DNA from 2 places in the Kineosporia sp. NBRC 101677 genome. Region 1 is predicted to be linked to the other one. Evidence: riboswitches for the same ligand, from Rfam matches in the RefSeq annotation. Region 1 holds a riboswitch; the other holds the start of a gene.
What was found. A riboswitch is a leader RNA that binds a small molecule or an ion and turns the genes downstream of it on or off. The one in region 1 is predicted to bind thiamine pyrophosphate.

Region 1 (7,408 bases):
GCTGAGCCAGCTGCACCGAGAGCCGGATCAGCTCGGCTGCGGTGGCGGCGTCGAAGCCGGCGCGGGCGAAGCCCTCGGGGGAGGCCTGGTAGCTGGCGGTGGTGATGATGTCTGCGCCCGCGTCGAGGAAGGCGCGGTGGGCCTCGACCACGGCCGCGGGGGCGTCGAGCAGGAGTTGGGCGGACCAGAGGCGGCCGGTGATGTCGTGGCCGCGGCGTTCGAGTTCGGTGGACAGCCCCCCGTCCAGGACGAGGGGCTGGCCGCCGTTCAGTGCTGAGAGCAATTTCAGTCCCGGATCAGGGCCTTGGGCATGGTGCCGGTGGACTTCACGTAGTACGCCGCCGCCTTGCGGGTGGCGAACATGCGGGCCACGCCCATGATCGCGCCGGACAGCGCGGCCCAGGCGATCGCCTCTTTCCAGGTGGTCTCCGGGTCTTCGGGCACGGTCGGCGGCTGACCGCCGGTCGCGCCCTTCCAGATGATGTTGAGCGTCTGGTTGGCCGCCTGGGCCGCCGCGATGGCGGAGGCCGCCGACAGGACCTTCCACATCACCGAGTTCATCTGCCTGATCTCCTTCACCGCGCCGCTGACGTCCGGACCTTCGGGTCAATCCTCGCTCACAAGTGCGAGCCAAGCATCATCACAGCAGGTTGATCACCCAGCGCAAGACCGGGACGAGCACCGGCGCGGTGAGCCCGAGCATGCCGATGAGCAGCAGCAGGGCGAGCAGCCGGGCGAGCGGGCTGGGCCCGCTGCCGGACTGGGTGGTGCTGCGCAGCATCCTGAAGATCACCGCACCAGCGTGACAGACGTTCACCTCTGCGTCCTAGGGGTTACGCAGAGTTGATCACCGACTGCGGAACCGGGATCACGCTGACCGCTGAGTAGGTGTAACGTCACCGGTGCGACAGGGGAGCGCCAGAAGGGGCGCTGAGAGTGCGGGTGACCGCAGACCCTCGAACCTGATCCGGGTCATGCCGGCGAAGGGAGTCGAGCTGTCCTCGGCCGTCTGCCCACCCGGCGGGCGGCCCCCCTCCGATGACGGAGGAACTTCGCATGAGCACCAACGTGAGCGCTGGGCCCTGGACCGGACCTCGCCTGATCATCGCGATCGGCTCGGTGCTGGTGGGCGTGATCATCTACCTGGTCGGGCTGCCTGAGGGCACGAGCCTGTTCGGGACCCCGCTGGCCGACCTGACCTTGCCGGTCGCGTTGTTCGTGGGCATGGCCGGGGTCGCGGTGGCCGCCTCCACCGCCAGGGCCGGGCGCTGGCGGGTGGTCGACATCGTGGTGGCCAGCGTGCTCGGGGTGGCCAGCGGGCTGATCTTCGCGGCCTGGAACGTGGCCTCCACCCCGCTGCGCGACGCCCTCGTTCCGCCGGCGTCTGCCCTGGTCGTGGGCATGTGGCTGTTCCCGGCGGTGCTCGGTGCGCTGGTTGTCCGGCGTCCGGGCGCCGGGGTCTACACCGAGCTGGTGGCGGCGTCGCTGTCGGCTCTGGTCGGCAACGAGTGGGGCTTCAGCACGGTCTGGTACGGCCTGGTCGAGGGGATGGGCGCCGAGGTGGTGTTCGCGCTGCTGCTCTACCGCAGCTACGGCCTGGTCACCGCGCTGCTGGCCGGGGCCGGGGCCGGCGTTGCCGTGGGCATGCTGGACACGTTGATCTACTACCCGGAGCTGGGGGCCGGCACCAAACTGGCCTACATCGGGGTCGCCGCCGCTTCCGGCGTGGTGATCGCCGGGCTCGGGTCGTGGCTGCTCACCCAGGCCCTGGCCCGCACCGGAGCGCTGGCCCCGCTGGCTTCGGGCCGGACTGCCGAACGTGTCTGACGTGCGTCCCGCGCTGGTCGAGGCGCGGGGCTGGGGCTGGCGGCACTCCACCCGCAAGGCCTGGGCGGTGCGTGGGCTGGATCTGCGGATCGAGCCGGGGGAGCGGGTGATGCTGCTGGGGGCCAGCGGCGCGGGCAAGTCGACGCTGCTGGCCGGGCTGGCGGGTCTGCTGGATCCGGAGGAGTCGGGCGGCGACGAGGAGGGCACGCTGCTGTTCGACGGCGTTCCCACTCGGCAGGCCCGACAGGAGGCGGTGCGTGACGGTCATGCGGTGACCGGGCTGCTGCTGCAGGACCCGGAGGCTCAGACCGTGCTGGCGCGGTGCGGCGACGACGTGGCGTTCGGTCTGGAGAACCACGCGGTGCCGGAGTCCGAGATCTGGCCGAAGGTGCACAAGGCCCTCGACGGGGTCGGATTCCCTTATCCGGTGGGGCATTCGACCGGCCAGTTGTCCGGCGGTGAACGTCAGCGGCTGGCCTTGGCCGGGGTGCTGGCGCTCGGGCCGGGGTTGCTGCTGCTCGACGAGCCGACGGCGATGCTCGATCCGGAGGGCGCCGAGCAGGTCAGGCGCACCATCGCCACGGTGCTGGAGATGACCGGCGCGGGCTGCGTGCTGATCGAGCACCGGGTGCAGCCCTGGCTCTCGCTGGTCGACCGGGTGATCGTGCTGGAGCCGGGCGGCGGGGTGCGGGCCGAGGGCGAGCCCGGGCGGGTTTTCACAGAGCAAGGACGTTCGCTGGCGGCGGCCGGGGTATGGGTACCGGAGGGCTTCGGGGCCGAAAAGCCAGACAATGGACGGGTCGACGCGGCTGCCGCTGCTGTCTCGGGGAACGCTGTGGGCACGGGGGTGGCACTGCTGACGGCCCGAGGGCTGGCGGCCCGGCGGCCTGGTCAGGAGCACCCGCCGGTCCGGGACGTGGATCTGGTGGTGCAGGCCGGCCGGGCCCTGGCGATCACGGGGGCCAACGGCGCGGGCAAGTCCACCCTGGCTCTGGCCCTGGCCGGGCTCACGGCTCCGGCCGGGGGCAGCCTGGCCGCCTCGGAGGAGCTGGCCAAAGGCGCCGGGCCGCAGCCCCACACCTGGCGGGCCGGGCAGTTGGTGAGCCGGATCGGGACCGTGTTCCAGGATCCCCAGCACCAGTTCGTCGCCCCGACGGTGGCGCAGGAGCTGGCCGTGGGCCCGGAACGGGTGGCCGCCCAACACAAAAGGCGCTTCCGGAAACATCGCCCGCCACAAACGTCCTTTGGTGGTGATCTGCTCGAACGACTGCGGCTGGACCATCTTGCCCGCGCCAACCCGTACACCCTCTCCGGGGGTGAGCAGCGGCGGCTTTCGGTGGCGACGGTGCTGGCCACTGCACCGGACGTGCTGGTGCTCGACGAGCCGACTTTCGGCCAGGACGCCCGCACCTGGGCGGAACTCGCGGCTCTGCTGGTGGAGCTGCTCGGGGAGGGCCGGGCGGTGGTGGCCGCGACGCACGACGACGAGCTGGTGAAGGTGCTGGCCGGGCACGGATCGGTGGTGACGCTGTGAGTCTGCTGCTGAACGGCCTCGATCAGCGCGAGGCCTCGACCGCGCCGATCGGCCGGGCCAACCCGGCCGCGAAACTGGCCGTGGCTTCGGTGATCTCGGTGGCGCTGATTCTCACCGTCGACCCGGTCACGGCCGGGGTGGCCCTGGCGCTGGAACTGGCGGCCCTGCCGTGGTGCGGCCTCGGCCCGCGAAAGCTGTTCCGTGCCAGCTGGATCATCCTGCTCGGGGCGATCCCGGCGGGCATCCTGACCCTGTTCTTCGGGGTGGACAGTGGCAGCACCCTGCTGGGGCTGGGGCCGGTGACGGTCACCGACGGCTCGCTCACCTCGGCCATCGCGATCACCCTGCGGATCCTGGCCATCGGACTGCCCGGGGTGGTGCTGCTGGCCACCACCGACCCGACCGACCTGGCCGACTCGCTCTCCCAGAACCTGCGCCTGCCACACCGTTTCGTGCTCTCGGCACTTGCCTCGCTGCGCCTGGTCGGGCTGCTGGCCCAGGAGTGGCAGACGCTGACCATGGCCCGGCGGGCCCGCGGGCTCGACCACGGCCCGAGGCAGTTCGCCGGTCAGGTGTTCGCGCTGCTGGTGATCGCGATCCGGCGGGGCACCGTGCTGGCGACCACGATGGAGGCCCGCGGTTTCGGGGTGGATGCCCCGCGCACCTGGGCCCGCCGGTCGGTGTTCGGCCGCGGCGACGCGCTGGTGGTGCTGGGCGGAGTGGCCGTGGCGGTGCTGGCGACCGCCGCCGGGGTCTGGGCCGGAACCTGGGAGCTGCTGCTGACCTGAAGCTCAGGCGTAGTGGCAGTACCCGTCCACGTGGTTCTCGATCTCGGGGGCGAAGGTGTCGAGCATGGAACTGACCAGGCGGGCCGTACCGTCGGGGTGGGCGCAGGCGCCGCGCCCGGTGACCAGCCCGGTCAGTTCCTGCAGACGCCGCACCAGGTCGGCCGACTCGCGCCGCGAGCGCACCCCGGGCAGCCGGATGCAGGCCGCGGCCAGGGCGGGCAGACCGTTGGTGCACGGGCCGCAGCGCTTGGCCCGCTGCTGGGCCAGGTAGTCGACGATCTGCGCGGTGTAGCTCAGCGGGCAGTCGCCGGGCAGCATCGGCAACAGCACCCCGGCGCCCAGCCGGGCCCCGAAGCGGGCCAGGTCGGTGCTGCTCAGCGTGCAGTTGGTGACCTGGTAGGGGGCCAGCCAGGTGCCGTGGTAGCCACCCAGCAGCAGGGGCCGGGCCGGGTCGTAGCCGCAGAAGCTGAGCAGTTCGGCCAGCGGAACCCCGTAGGGCGCCTCGATGACCAGGCCGCCCGGGCCGTCGGCCGAGATCGACAGCAGCCGGGTGCCGGGCTCGGCCGGTGTGCCCCACGCCGCATAGGCCTCCGGCCCCAGATCACTCACCGCGGCCAGATGCGCCAGAGTCTCGGCGTTGGAAAGCATGGTCGGGCGCCCCCGCAACCCCGAGATCGCCTCCGGCTCCTTCGCGGTGACCGGCAGATTGTCCCGCCCGGACACCATCTCCAGCACCGCCCGCGCCTGCCCACCCACGAAACCGCCGCTGGTGGTGTGCAGCTCGAACGCAACCGCCTTACGCCCGCGTCGCCGTTCGCGGATCGCCGCCTTGGCCGCCGCCACCACACTCGGCCGCTCACCCGGCACCGAGACGTGCACGTGGGTGATCTCCAGCGCCTCGGCCAGCAACTGGGCCCCGTCGAGCACCAGGTGCGGCGCAGCCAGCATCAGCGCACTGTCTTTCGCGCTGGCCGGCTCACCCTCGGAGCAGTTCACCACCAGCTCCCGCTTGCGCCCCGACTCGTGCGCGGCCTGCAGCTTGCGGGCGAACGGGAACTCCGCCCCGCCGCGCCCGGTCAGCCCGATCTTCCAGCTCAGGTCGACCAGCTGGGCCGCCGTGCGGGGGGCCGGCTCACGCCACAACCGCCGGTGCTCGGGCAGGTCGGGCCCGACGTCCAGACCGCGCAGCAGCAGCGGCCCGTCGAGCACCGAGACCTCGCCGTGGAAACCGGCTTCCAGCAGCGAATGCGTCATCGGTTCCTCCTGCGGCTGCGTCGGCTCTGGGCCGGTTCGTAGCCCGAACCGGTGGGCCGGCGGGACTCGGAGCGGCGCTCCAGCTGCTTCTCCTGGCCCAGCGTGCTCAGCCGCACGGCGATCGCCCCGGCGACCAGACCCACGCAGGCCACGCTGATCCCCACCGACCACGTCTCGCGGCTGTCGGTGCCGATCCCGAACCCGTGCACCAGGCCCGCGGCCCAGCCCAGGTAGGAGGTGAGGTGGATGGCGCGCCAGGTGCGGGAACGGAACCGGGTGCGGGACAGGCCGGTGAGCACGGTGACGATCACCAGGTCGGTGGACAGCGTGCCCAGACCCAGCCAGAGCGGTTCGTACTCGCCGAGGAACGGGATCAGCACGTCCCACCAGCGGATGTTCACGAACTCGTCGATCACCGCCAGGGCGGCGTGCGCGATCAGCAGGGCGACCGAGAGCAGGGACAGGTTGCGGTGCAGTTGCTGGGTGACGAAGCGCGGCCAGAACACCGACGAGGCGCGGACCGTGGAGAGCACCCCGAGGCAGACCGAGCCGGTCATCAGCACCAGCAGGATCACGCCGGTGCCGCGGTTCAGGAACCAGAGCAGACGGTCGTCCTGGAAGGCCTCGGTGAAGAAGTCGGGGCTCATGCGCTCACGGCGAGGTTCTCGGGCCAGCCGGCCACCCGGTGCACCGTGCCGTCGGCGGCGACCAGCCGGGCCGCCACGTCCTCGGCCTCCAGCCAGGCCAGCGCCGCCGCACCGCGCACGATCGAGGAGGTGCTGATCGCGTTGGCCTCGACGCAGGAGCAGCCGCAGGCGGTGACCGTGCGGAAGGCCTCCTCGACCGGGCGGCCGGTGCGCGGGTCGAGCAGGTGGTGCCGGTCGCCGTCCTGGTACCAGCGGCGGGCCAGCACCGACGAGGTGGCCAGGCCGCCCTCGTGGATCACCACGACCTCGCTGCCCGGCCCGGCCGCTGGGGGCACCTCCCGGCCCCCTAGGGGCTGGGGGACCTCGGGCAGCTCGGTGACCGAGACCCGCCAGGGATGGGTACCGGGCTCCGTGTCCGGCCGCAGACCGACCGCGATGTCACCGCCCAGGCTGATCACCAGGTCAGTATCGGCCAGCGCGGGCACCGTGCCGGCGATCAGGTCGGCGGCGAACGCCTTGCCGGTCGCACCGAGGTCGAGCGAGACGTCGCTGGGCACCCGCACTGCACCCTGCGGGTCGATCTCGATCTCCCGCCAGGCGCCGGTGCGGGCCGGGAAGGAGGCCCGGGCCGGGTCGGTGGAGACCATCCCGGGGGTGACCGTGGAGTCGATCGACTGCCCGGCCGCCATGGACCGGCGCAGCTCTTCGATGTCCCGGTCGTAACCCAGAGCGAGCAGCTGACGGCCCAGGGTCGGGTCGACCAGGCCGTCGGTCAGATCGGCCGCCCACACCGCCGCGGACAGCGCCCGGCACAGCAGCGGGGCCACGCCCACCCACTCACCGGCGTGGCGGTTGGCCCGGGTCAGGTCGGAGTCGGTGCGGAAACGGCTGGCGGCCTGGTCCACGTCGGCCAGGATGCGCTCGCAGGCGGCCCGGGCGGCGTCGAGCCGGTCGGCGTCGGACACCACCAGCGCGACGTAGGTGCCCAGGGCGTTCCAGCGGGCGGTGCCGTAGCGGACGGCCGTTTCCTGCACCGGCATCAGGACGCGCTCGTGGGTACCACCGGGGGCGTGGTGGTGGCCGGAGCCGTGGTGGTGGTCGTCTCGGCCGGCTCGGTGGTGGTCGTGGTCTCTTCGGGGGTGCTGGCCTCGGGCTCCGAGGTGGTGGTCTTGGTCTTCGTCCTGGTGGTGGCCGGGGTGTCCGCGGTGGTCTCGTCGGCACTGGTCCGGCCGCCCGAGCCGCTGCCGGACCCGCCGGAGTTGCCGGAGGTCGCGGTGGTGCCCGCGGTGTCGCTCTTCGGCTTCGGCGTCTTCTTTTTCTTCTTGTGCTTGGGCTTTCCGGTGGGCTCGACCGTGGGC
Region 2 (7,408 bases), on a different contig from region 1:
CACGCCCTGCTCGTACCCCTGCTCGACGGCCTGGCGAAGATGCGACAGGTACTCCTGCGTGCCCGGCGCGACCTCGACCTCACCGTCGGCCGACCAGGTGCGGTGCAGCTGCGTCTCGACGGTCAGGCAGGTGCTGGCCCCGGCCGCCCAGAACGCCCGCTCGCCCGGATCGCCGGTGAGCTGGGCCAGACGGAACAGCACCGAGGCGTAGCCCTCGAGGTAGAGCGCGTCCTGGGCCAGGTAGAACGCGAACGCCTCACGCGACAGGCTGCCGTCGGCCAGCCCGGTCAGGAACGGGTCGGTGTCGGTGGCCCGGCGCAGCTCGGCGGTGCGGGCCCACCACTCGCCGGTGATGCTGGTGCTGAGGCCCCCGCGTTCCCACAGCCCGGCGAAGTGACTCACCGGCCCGTGCCCCTGCCCCACCGCCAGCGCCTCACCGTGCCGCAGGCTCTCGGTGAGCCAGCGCTTGGAACGATCGATGCTGGTGAACCAGTCTCCGGTGGCCGCCTGCCAGGTGGCCACCGCCGAGGACAGTGAGCAGCCGGTGCCGTGGGTGGCCTGCGTGCGCACCCGGGCCGCGTCCAGCCTTCGCACCGGCACGGTGGCGCCGGCGTCGACCAGGGCGTCGCTGACCACGTCGCCGTTCAGGTGCCCGCCCTTGGCCAGCACCCGCACGCCCCACCGTTCGGAGACCGCCAGCGCCTGCCGGACCACCTCGTCCCACTCCTGAGCCACCTCGGCTCCGGAGAGCACGGCCAGCTCGGGCACGTTCGGGGTGACCAGCCCGGCCAGCGGCAGCATCTCGCGCAGGGCCTGCTCGGCGCCGGCGCCGAGCAGGCGGTCGCCGCTGGTGGCCACCATCACCGGATCGAGAACCACGACCGACGGACGCACGTGGTCCAGCCACGCGGTCACCTCACCGATCACTGCCTCCTCACCGAGCATGCCGATCTTGACCGCGTCGATCTCCACGTCGTCGCTGACCGCCTCCAGCTGCTCGCGCAGGAAGCTCACCGGCGGGGTGTGCACCGATCGCACGCCCCGGGTGTTCTGCGCGACCAGCGCGGTGACCACGGCCATGCCGTAGCCGCCGTTGGCCGCGATGCTCTTCAGGTCGGCCTGGACGCCGGCCCCACCCGTGGGGTCGGTGCCGGCGATCGAGAGAACTCGGGGAATCATTTCCACACCTCCGCGTAGGCGGCAGCCGCCGCGCGGGGATCGGCGGCCGCGCAGATTCCGCTGACCACCGCCACCCCGGACAGTGCGCTGCCGGCCAGGGCTGCCGCATCCTGAACCTTGATCCCGCCGATCGCCACCGCCGGCAGGGCCGAACGGGCCGCGCGCTCGCGCATGCCTTCGATCCCCAGGGGCGCGGGCGCGTCGGGCTTGGTGTCGGTGGCGCGCAGCACCCCGATACCTACGTAGTCGACCCGCGCCGGGCTGGCTGCTGCCGCCGCCAGCTGTTCCGGGTGCGCGGCGCTGAGCCCGAGCACCGCCTGCGGGCCGATCAGCTGCCGGACCAGAACAGCGGGCAGGTCCTCCTGGCCCACGTGGACCCCGGCGACCGGCGCCCCCTGCTCCCGGGCGGCCAGGTACACGTCGACCCGGTCGTTGACCAGCAGCGTGACGCCCTCCGGGACGACTTCGCCGACCTCCATCACCGTACGCAGGAAATCGCCCGCAGGACGCTCTTTCTCGCGCACCTGCACGGTGGTCACACCGCCCGCCACGGCCGCCGCGACCAGGTCGGGCAGCGTGTGCCCGGCCCGCTCGGCCAGCCCGGAATCGGTGACCAGGTAGAGACCGAGGTGGAGACCGAGGCCGGTCACGACACCCGGGCCAGGCGCTCGAGGTCGTCACCGTCGACCGAGGCCAGGGCGTCCAGGAAGGCGACCGCGAACGACCCCGGACCGGCCGCCACCTCGGCCGCCTTCTGCGCGGCCACCGTGTACACCAGCACCGCGGCCGTGGTGGCGGCCAAGCGGTCGGTCTCGACCGCGGCGAAGGCGGCCATCACGGCGCCCAGCGCACAACCGCCGCCGGTGACCTTCGTGAGCAGTTCGTGGCCGTTGGCCAGGCGCACGGTACGAGTGCCGTCGGTGATCAGGTCGACGGCGCCCGAGACCGCCACCACTCCCCCTGTGCCGGAGGCGATCTCAGCGGCCGCGACCTCGGCCGCGTCGACCGTCGCGGTGGCGTCCACCCCTCGTCCACCCGTCCCGGTTCCCGCCAGAGCGAGAATCTCCGAGGCGTTGCCCCGCACGATCGTCGGGCGCAGCTCGCGCAACTGGTGGGCCAGCGCCGTGCGCACGGGCAGCGCGCCGATCGCCACCGGATCGAGCACCCACGCAGTTCCGGCGGTGGCGGCGGCCTGCGCCGCCACCTCCATCGCGGCCCTGCGCCCGGCGTGCGGGGTGCCGAGATTGATCAGCAGCCCTCCGGCGACCTGCGCGAAAATACCCGATTCCTCGGGGATGTCGACCATCGCCGGAGCGGCCCCGACCGCCAGGAGGACGTTCGCGGTGAAGTTGACCACGACGTCGTTGGTGATGCACTGGACCAGCGGCGAGTGCTGCCTGACCCGGGCCAGCAACTCGACGGAACTCGGCACGACAACGGTGTTCACGGGCACGGCAAAATCCGGCATCCGCAGACATCCCTTCGCTAGTACGAACTAGATCAGGTTCAACGGGTTTCATCTCAGCCACCGATTGCGGGGCACCCCGTGTCTCTTAGCAGGACATTCTCATTTCCGGCCCGATCCGCGCAACACCCGCCTTTCGGCCTCAGGCCCCGGGAGGCGTTCCGGGGCACATCGGACACTGCGAAGATCGTTGCGGCGCAGGCAAAGCCCTCGGAGCGGCGGGGGTGGACACGACGGCCGCGCGGCGGGCGACACCGGCCCGCGTCGTGCGGTAACTTGCCCGGACGGGATCACACAACGTGATCAGCAAGGCCATCCTGGTGACACGGATCGAAGGGATGCGACACGCCAGGACGGCATGACCCATCCCCGGGGGACGCACGTGGAAGCAGGCACCGGCCTCCCCCTTCGCCCGCGCACGAGAACCAGCACCACAGAATCGGTCCGGGTCACCCGAACACCCGGCACCGACGTCCTCCAGGTGTTGCGCCGCCCGTCCGGCGGCCCCCGGATACCCCGGCAGAACCGGCGCCCTCAGACGCCGCACACCAACCGGCTGCCGGTCACCACTCCGGGCGCCGGTTTCCGCACCGACGTGCAGGGCCTGCGGGCGGTCGCCGTCCTGATGGTCCTGCTGTACCACACCGGTCTCGGGCCCAGCGGCGGCTTCCTCGGCGTCGACGTCTTCTTCGTCCTGTCCGGTTTCCTGATCACCGGCCTGCTGGTGCGCGAGCACCAGAAGACCGGCCGGATCTCGCTGACCGCGTTCTGGGCCAAGCGCGCCCGCCGGCTGCTGCCCGCCAGCGTCCTGGTGCTGCTCGTCACCTGCCTGACCGCACGCTGGTGGCTGCCCGCCTCCCGCTGGGAAAGCGTCGGGCAGGACGCCATCGCCTCGGCGGCCTATGCAATCAACTGGCGCCTGGCCGCCGGATCGGTCGACTACCTCAGCGAGGGCGCCGCCCCCAGCCCGCTGCAGCACTTCTGGTCGCTGGCCATCGAGGAGCAGTTCTACCTCGCCTGGCCCCTGCTGATCAGCCTGGTGCTGCTGGCCCGCACCAAGAAGGTCGCGATCGGCGTGATCAGCGCCGTGATCGCCGGCTCCCTGCTGCTGGCCCTGCTCACCTACTCACCCCAGACCTACTTCACCACCCACACCCGGGTCTGGGAGCTCGCGGCCGGCGCCCTGTGCGCGATCACCATGCCGCGGGCCCGCCGCCGGGCCCACGCCCGCGCAGCCACCCAGGGCCAGCGCTGGAGCCGCGCCCTGCTCGGCTGGAGCGGACTGGCCCTGATTCTCGGCGCCCTTTTCGTGGTGCGGCCGGAAACCATGTGGCCGGGCCCGCTCACCGTGGTGGTGGTCGTCGGCACGATGCTGATCCTGCGCTACGGCCTGGCCGCACAGGGCGCCCACCTGCTGCTGTCCAACCCCGCGCTGACCCGGATCGGCGACATCTCCTACTCGCTCTACCTCTGGCACTGGCCCTTGGTGGTGTTCGCCCAGGTCGACGGCGACCTGACCGTGGTCGAGGGCCTGGCCGTCGTGGCCATCAGCCTGGCCCTGGCCGCCGCCACCTATGCGCTGGTCGAGAATCCCGCCCGCACCGCCCGCTTCTGGGCCCCTACCGGGCTGGGCCTGGCCGGCGGTCTGACCCTGGCCCTGGTGGCCGCCGGTTCGGGAACGCTCCTGGCTCAGGCCCGCTCGGTGCAGGAAGCGGTGCACGCCGTGGGCGCGGCGGGCACCATCGAGGTGCAGCCGGCAGCCAAGGCCCTCACCCCGCGACCGGAGGAGGCCAAGAACGACAGCGGCGAGATCTACACGCGCGGCTGCCCGTCCAACTACGCCGACGCAACCGTCCGTCCTTGCGTGTTCGACTTCCGCGCCGGGCCGGACTCCCCCACCGTCGTGGCGGTCGGCGACTCCAAGATGGGCCAGTGGATCCCCGCGCTGGAGGAGATCGCCCGGCAGGAACGCTGGCAGCTGATCTCGATGACCAAGGCCGGCTGCGCCTTCTCCGACACCCGGCGATTCGAGAGCGGGGCGCTCTACACCTCCTGCATCGACTGGAACCAGGCGGTGCGCGATCAGGTCACCGCGATGGACCCGGACCTGCTGTTCACCACCCAACTGGAGACCTACCCGGTGTTCAAGAACGGGAAGGTGGTGCGCGGCGAGGTGAAGCGCCGCGAGATGATCCGCGGTCTGCGGGTGCGGCTGGCCGAGATGAAGCGGGCGGGCATCCCGGTGGTGACCTTCGCCGAGACCCCGCGGATGGCGATGGACGTGCCCGAGTGCGTCAGCCTCAACCTGAACACGCTGGCCAACTGCGCCAAGGACCGCGAGGAGGCACTGGCCGGGGAAGGCGTGGTCCGGACCGCCGCCCAGCGGGCCGGTGACCCGGTGCTCGACCTCAACGACCGTCTGTGCACCGACGAGCAGTGCCCCTCGGTGATCGGCGACGCCCTCATCTACCGCGACGACCACCACCTCACCGGCACCTACTCACGCACCCTGGCCCCGTTCGTCCGTACCCGGCTCGCCGAGGTGCTCAAACCTCGCCTGCTGCAGCGACTTCTGCCGCCGGAGAGCTGACCGCAAGCCTTTTTTCCGAGTCAATTGCCCGTTTGTACCCGTTCTGGCCAGCAGAACGGCGGGCAAACGTGTCTAATGTGACATGTGAATCTCAAGCGAACGGTAAATGGCCTACTGGTGCGCGCCACGGGGTACCAGCTGTCGCGGCCGGCCCCGGCGGCTCCGCGCGGGCTGAACAAGACGGTCACCCGCCTGGAGAAGGCGACCGCTCGCCTGGAACGCCTCGCCGGCTCTGCCTCCACCCCTGCCTCTGCTCCCGCCGCCCCGAAGAGCGCGAGCAAGGCCAAGCCGTTCCCCCGGGACTTCGACGACGAGATCAAGGACGTCATCACCGCGGTCCGCCCCTACACGATGACCAGCAACGACAAGCTGCACGCGCTGATCACCGCCACCCGGTACATCCGCGACCACCAGGTCCCGGGCGCCGTGGTGGAATGCGGTGTCTGGCGCGGTGGTTCGATGCACGCGGTGGCCCGCACCCTGACCGCCGGCGGCGATCAGTCCCGCGAGCTGTACCTGTTCGACACCTTCGAGGGCATGCCGCCGCCAGAGGAGAACGACGTGCGCACCGACGGCCGCACCGCGCAGGAACTGCTCGCCGAGGGCACCCGTGAGCAGACCATCTGGGCCTACGCCTCGCTGGAGGACGTGAAGGCCGGCTTCGAGACGGTGCCCTACCCGGCCGAGCGGGTGCACTTCGTGCCCGGCAAGGTGGAGGACACGGTGCCGCAGGAGGCTCCCGAGTCGATCGCCCTGCTGCGCCTGGACACCGACTGGTACTCCTCCACCCGCCACGAGCTGGAACACCTGTACCCGCGCCTGGTCTCCGGCGGGGTGCTCATCCTCGACGACTACGGCTGGTGGCAGGGGGCCCGGCAGGCCACCGACGAGTGGCTGCGGGACAACGGTTTCCAGCTGGCCCTGTGGCGGGCCGGCACCGGTCGCGTCGCGATCAAGCCCTAGTGCCCGGCTTCGCCTTCCCCCCGGGTCAGTACCTCGCCGTCACCTCCCGCCTGGCCCTGGGCCGGGGTGGGCAGACGGCGATGTTCCTGCTGCGCAACCGGCTCTTCGCCGAGCAGGCCGGGATCACGCCCACCCTGCTGTCTTTCGACGACCAGCCCGACTACCCGCACATCCGCGCGGAACTCGCGGCCGCTGGGCAGATCGCCCCGAGCACGGTGATCCTGAACCTGTTCGAATGGCTGCGCAACGAGCCACCGCCCCTGGCCCCGGATCAGGCTCCCCCACTGCCCGATCCGGTGGACCTGGACCGCACCGACCAGCCGCATCCGGACGGCACGGTGCATCTGAGTTCGTACTCCAAGGGCACGGCGGTGATGACCGACTACCGGCGGGCCGACGGCAGCGTCTATCTGCGCCGCAGTTCGCAGGGTCTGCTGCTGGCCGACCGGAACAACCGGGTGGTGCGTCGGTTCGGCGGGCTGGGCGCCCTGCGCCGGTGGTGGGTCACCGGCCTGTTCGACCCCGACCCCTCGACGCCCGTCTTCGTCGTCTCCGACAGCCGTTTCGCCCTGCGCCACCTGGTTCCGCTGGCCCATCAGGAACAGGTACGGCTGATCCATGTGGTGCACAACATCCACGTTCTCGAGCCGTACCACCCGGATTCGGAGCCGCATCCCACCCATCTGCCGGTGCTCGAGGCCATTCCTCAGCTCTCGGCCCTGGTCACCCTGACCGAACGGCAGCGTGAGGACATCGTCCGGCGCTTCGACACCGCCGACAACGTTTACGTCATCCCGAATCCGGTGACCGAACCCTCCGTCGGAGACGAAAAGGCCAGGCAAGCGCAACGGTTCGTCATGATCGGGCGGCTGGAACGACAGAAACAGATTGAGGACGCTGTACGCGCCTTCGCCACGGTGGTCGCCGAGGAGCCGGGGGCCACTCTGGACATCTACGGCGAGGGCAGCCTTCGGGAGGAGTTGCAGAACCAATTACGGACGAGTGGTCTCGAGCACGCAGTTCGGCTGCGGGGTTACGACGCGGCGGCCAAGGAGCAACTGCACACCGCCACCGCGCTCCTGCTGACCAGCCGGTTCGAGGGCTACCCGCTGGTGGTGCTGGAGGCCCTGGCCCGGGGGTGCCCGGTGATCGCCTACGACATCGCCTACGGTCCGCGGGAACAGATGCGATCAGCCGGTTTTCTGGTGCGC

Region 2: linked by a shared signal. The riboswitch ahead of thiM (hydroxyethylthiazole kinase) and the one ahead of QSK18_RS04545 (ECF transporter S component) in region 1 are both predicted to bind thiamine pyrophosphate.

The regions. Positions count from the first base shown of each region.
Region 1 covers NZ_BSTA01000001.1:988,345-995,752, reverse strand. Annotated here, with positions in the region: gene mmuM (homocysteine S-methyltransferase) at 1-283, opposite strand, end outside; gene QSK18_RS04555 (DUF4235 domain-containing protein) at 286-561, opposite strand; gene QSK18_RS04550 (hypothetical protein) at 641-793, opposite strand; TPP riboswitch at 900-1,006, shown strand; gene QSK18_RS04545 (ECF transporter S component) at 1,057-1,827, shown strand; gene QSK18_RS04540 (ABC transporter ATP-binding protein) at 1,820-3,361, shown strand; gene QSK18_RS04535 (energy-coupling factor transporter transmembrane component T family protein) at 3,358-4,149, shown strand; gene QSK18_RS04530 (NADH-ubiquinone oxidoreductase-F iron-sulfur binding region domain-containing protein) at 4,153-5,403, opposite strand; gene QSK18_RS04525 (DUF8596 domain-containing protein) at 5,400-6,050, opposite strand; gene QSK18_RS04520 (FAD:protein FMN transferase) at 6,047-7,090, opposite strand; gene QSK18_RS04515 (hypothetical protein) at 7,090-7,408, opposite strand, start outside.
Region 2 covers NZ_BSTA01000015.1:95,893-103,300, reverse strand. Annotated here, with positions in the region: gene thiD (bifunctional hydroxymethylpyrimidine kinase/phosphomethylpyrimidine kinase) at 1-1,179, opposite strand, end outside; gene thiE (thiamine phosphate synthase) at 1,176-1,829, opposite strand; gene thiM (hydroxyethylthiazole kinase) at 1,826-2,647, opposite strand; TPP riboswitch at 2,640-2,736, opposite strand; gene QSK18_RS32120 (acyltransferase family protein) at 3,126-5,234, shown strand; gene QSK18_RS32115 (TylF/MycF/NovP-related O-methyltransferase) at 5,352-6,197, shown strand; partial or broken gene QSK18_RS32110 (glycosyltransferase) at 6,278-7,408, shown strand, end outside.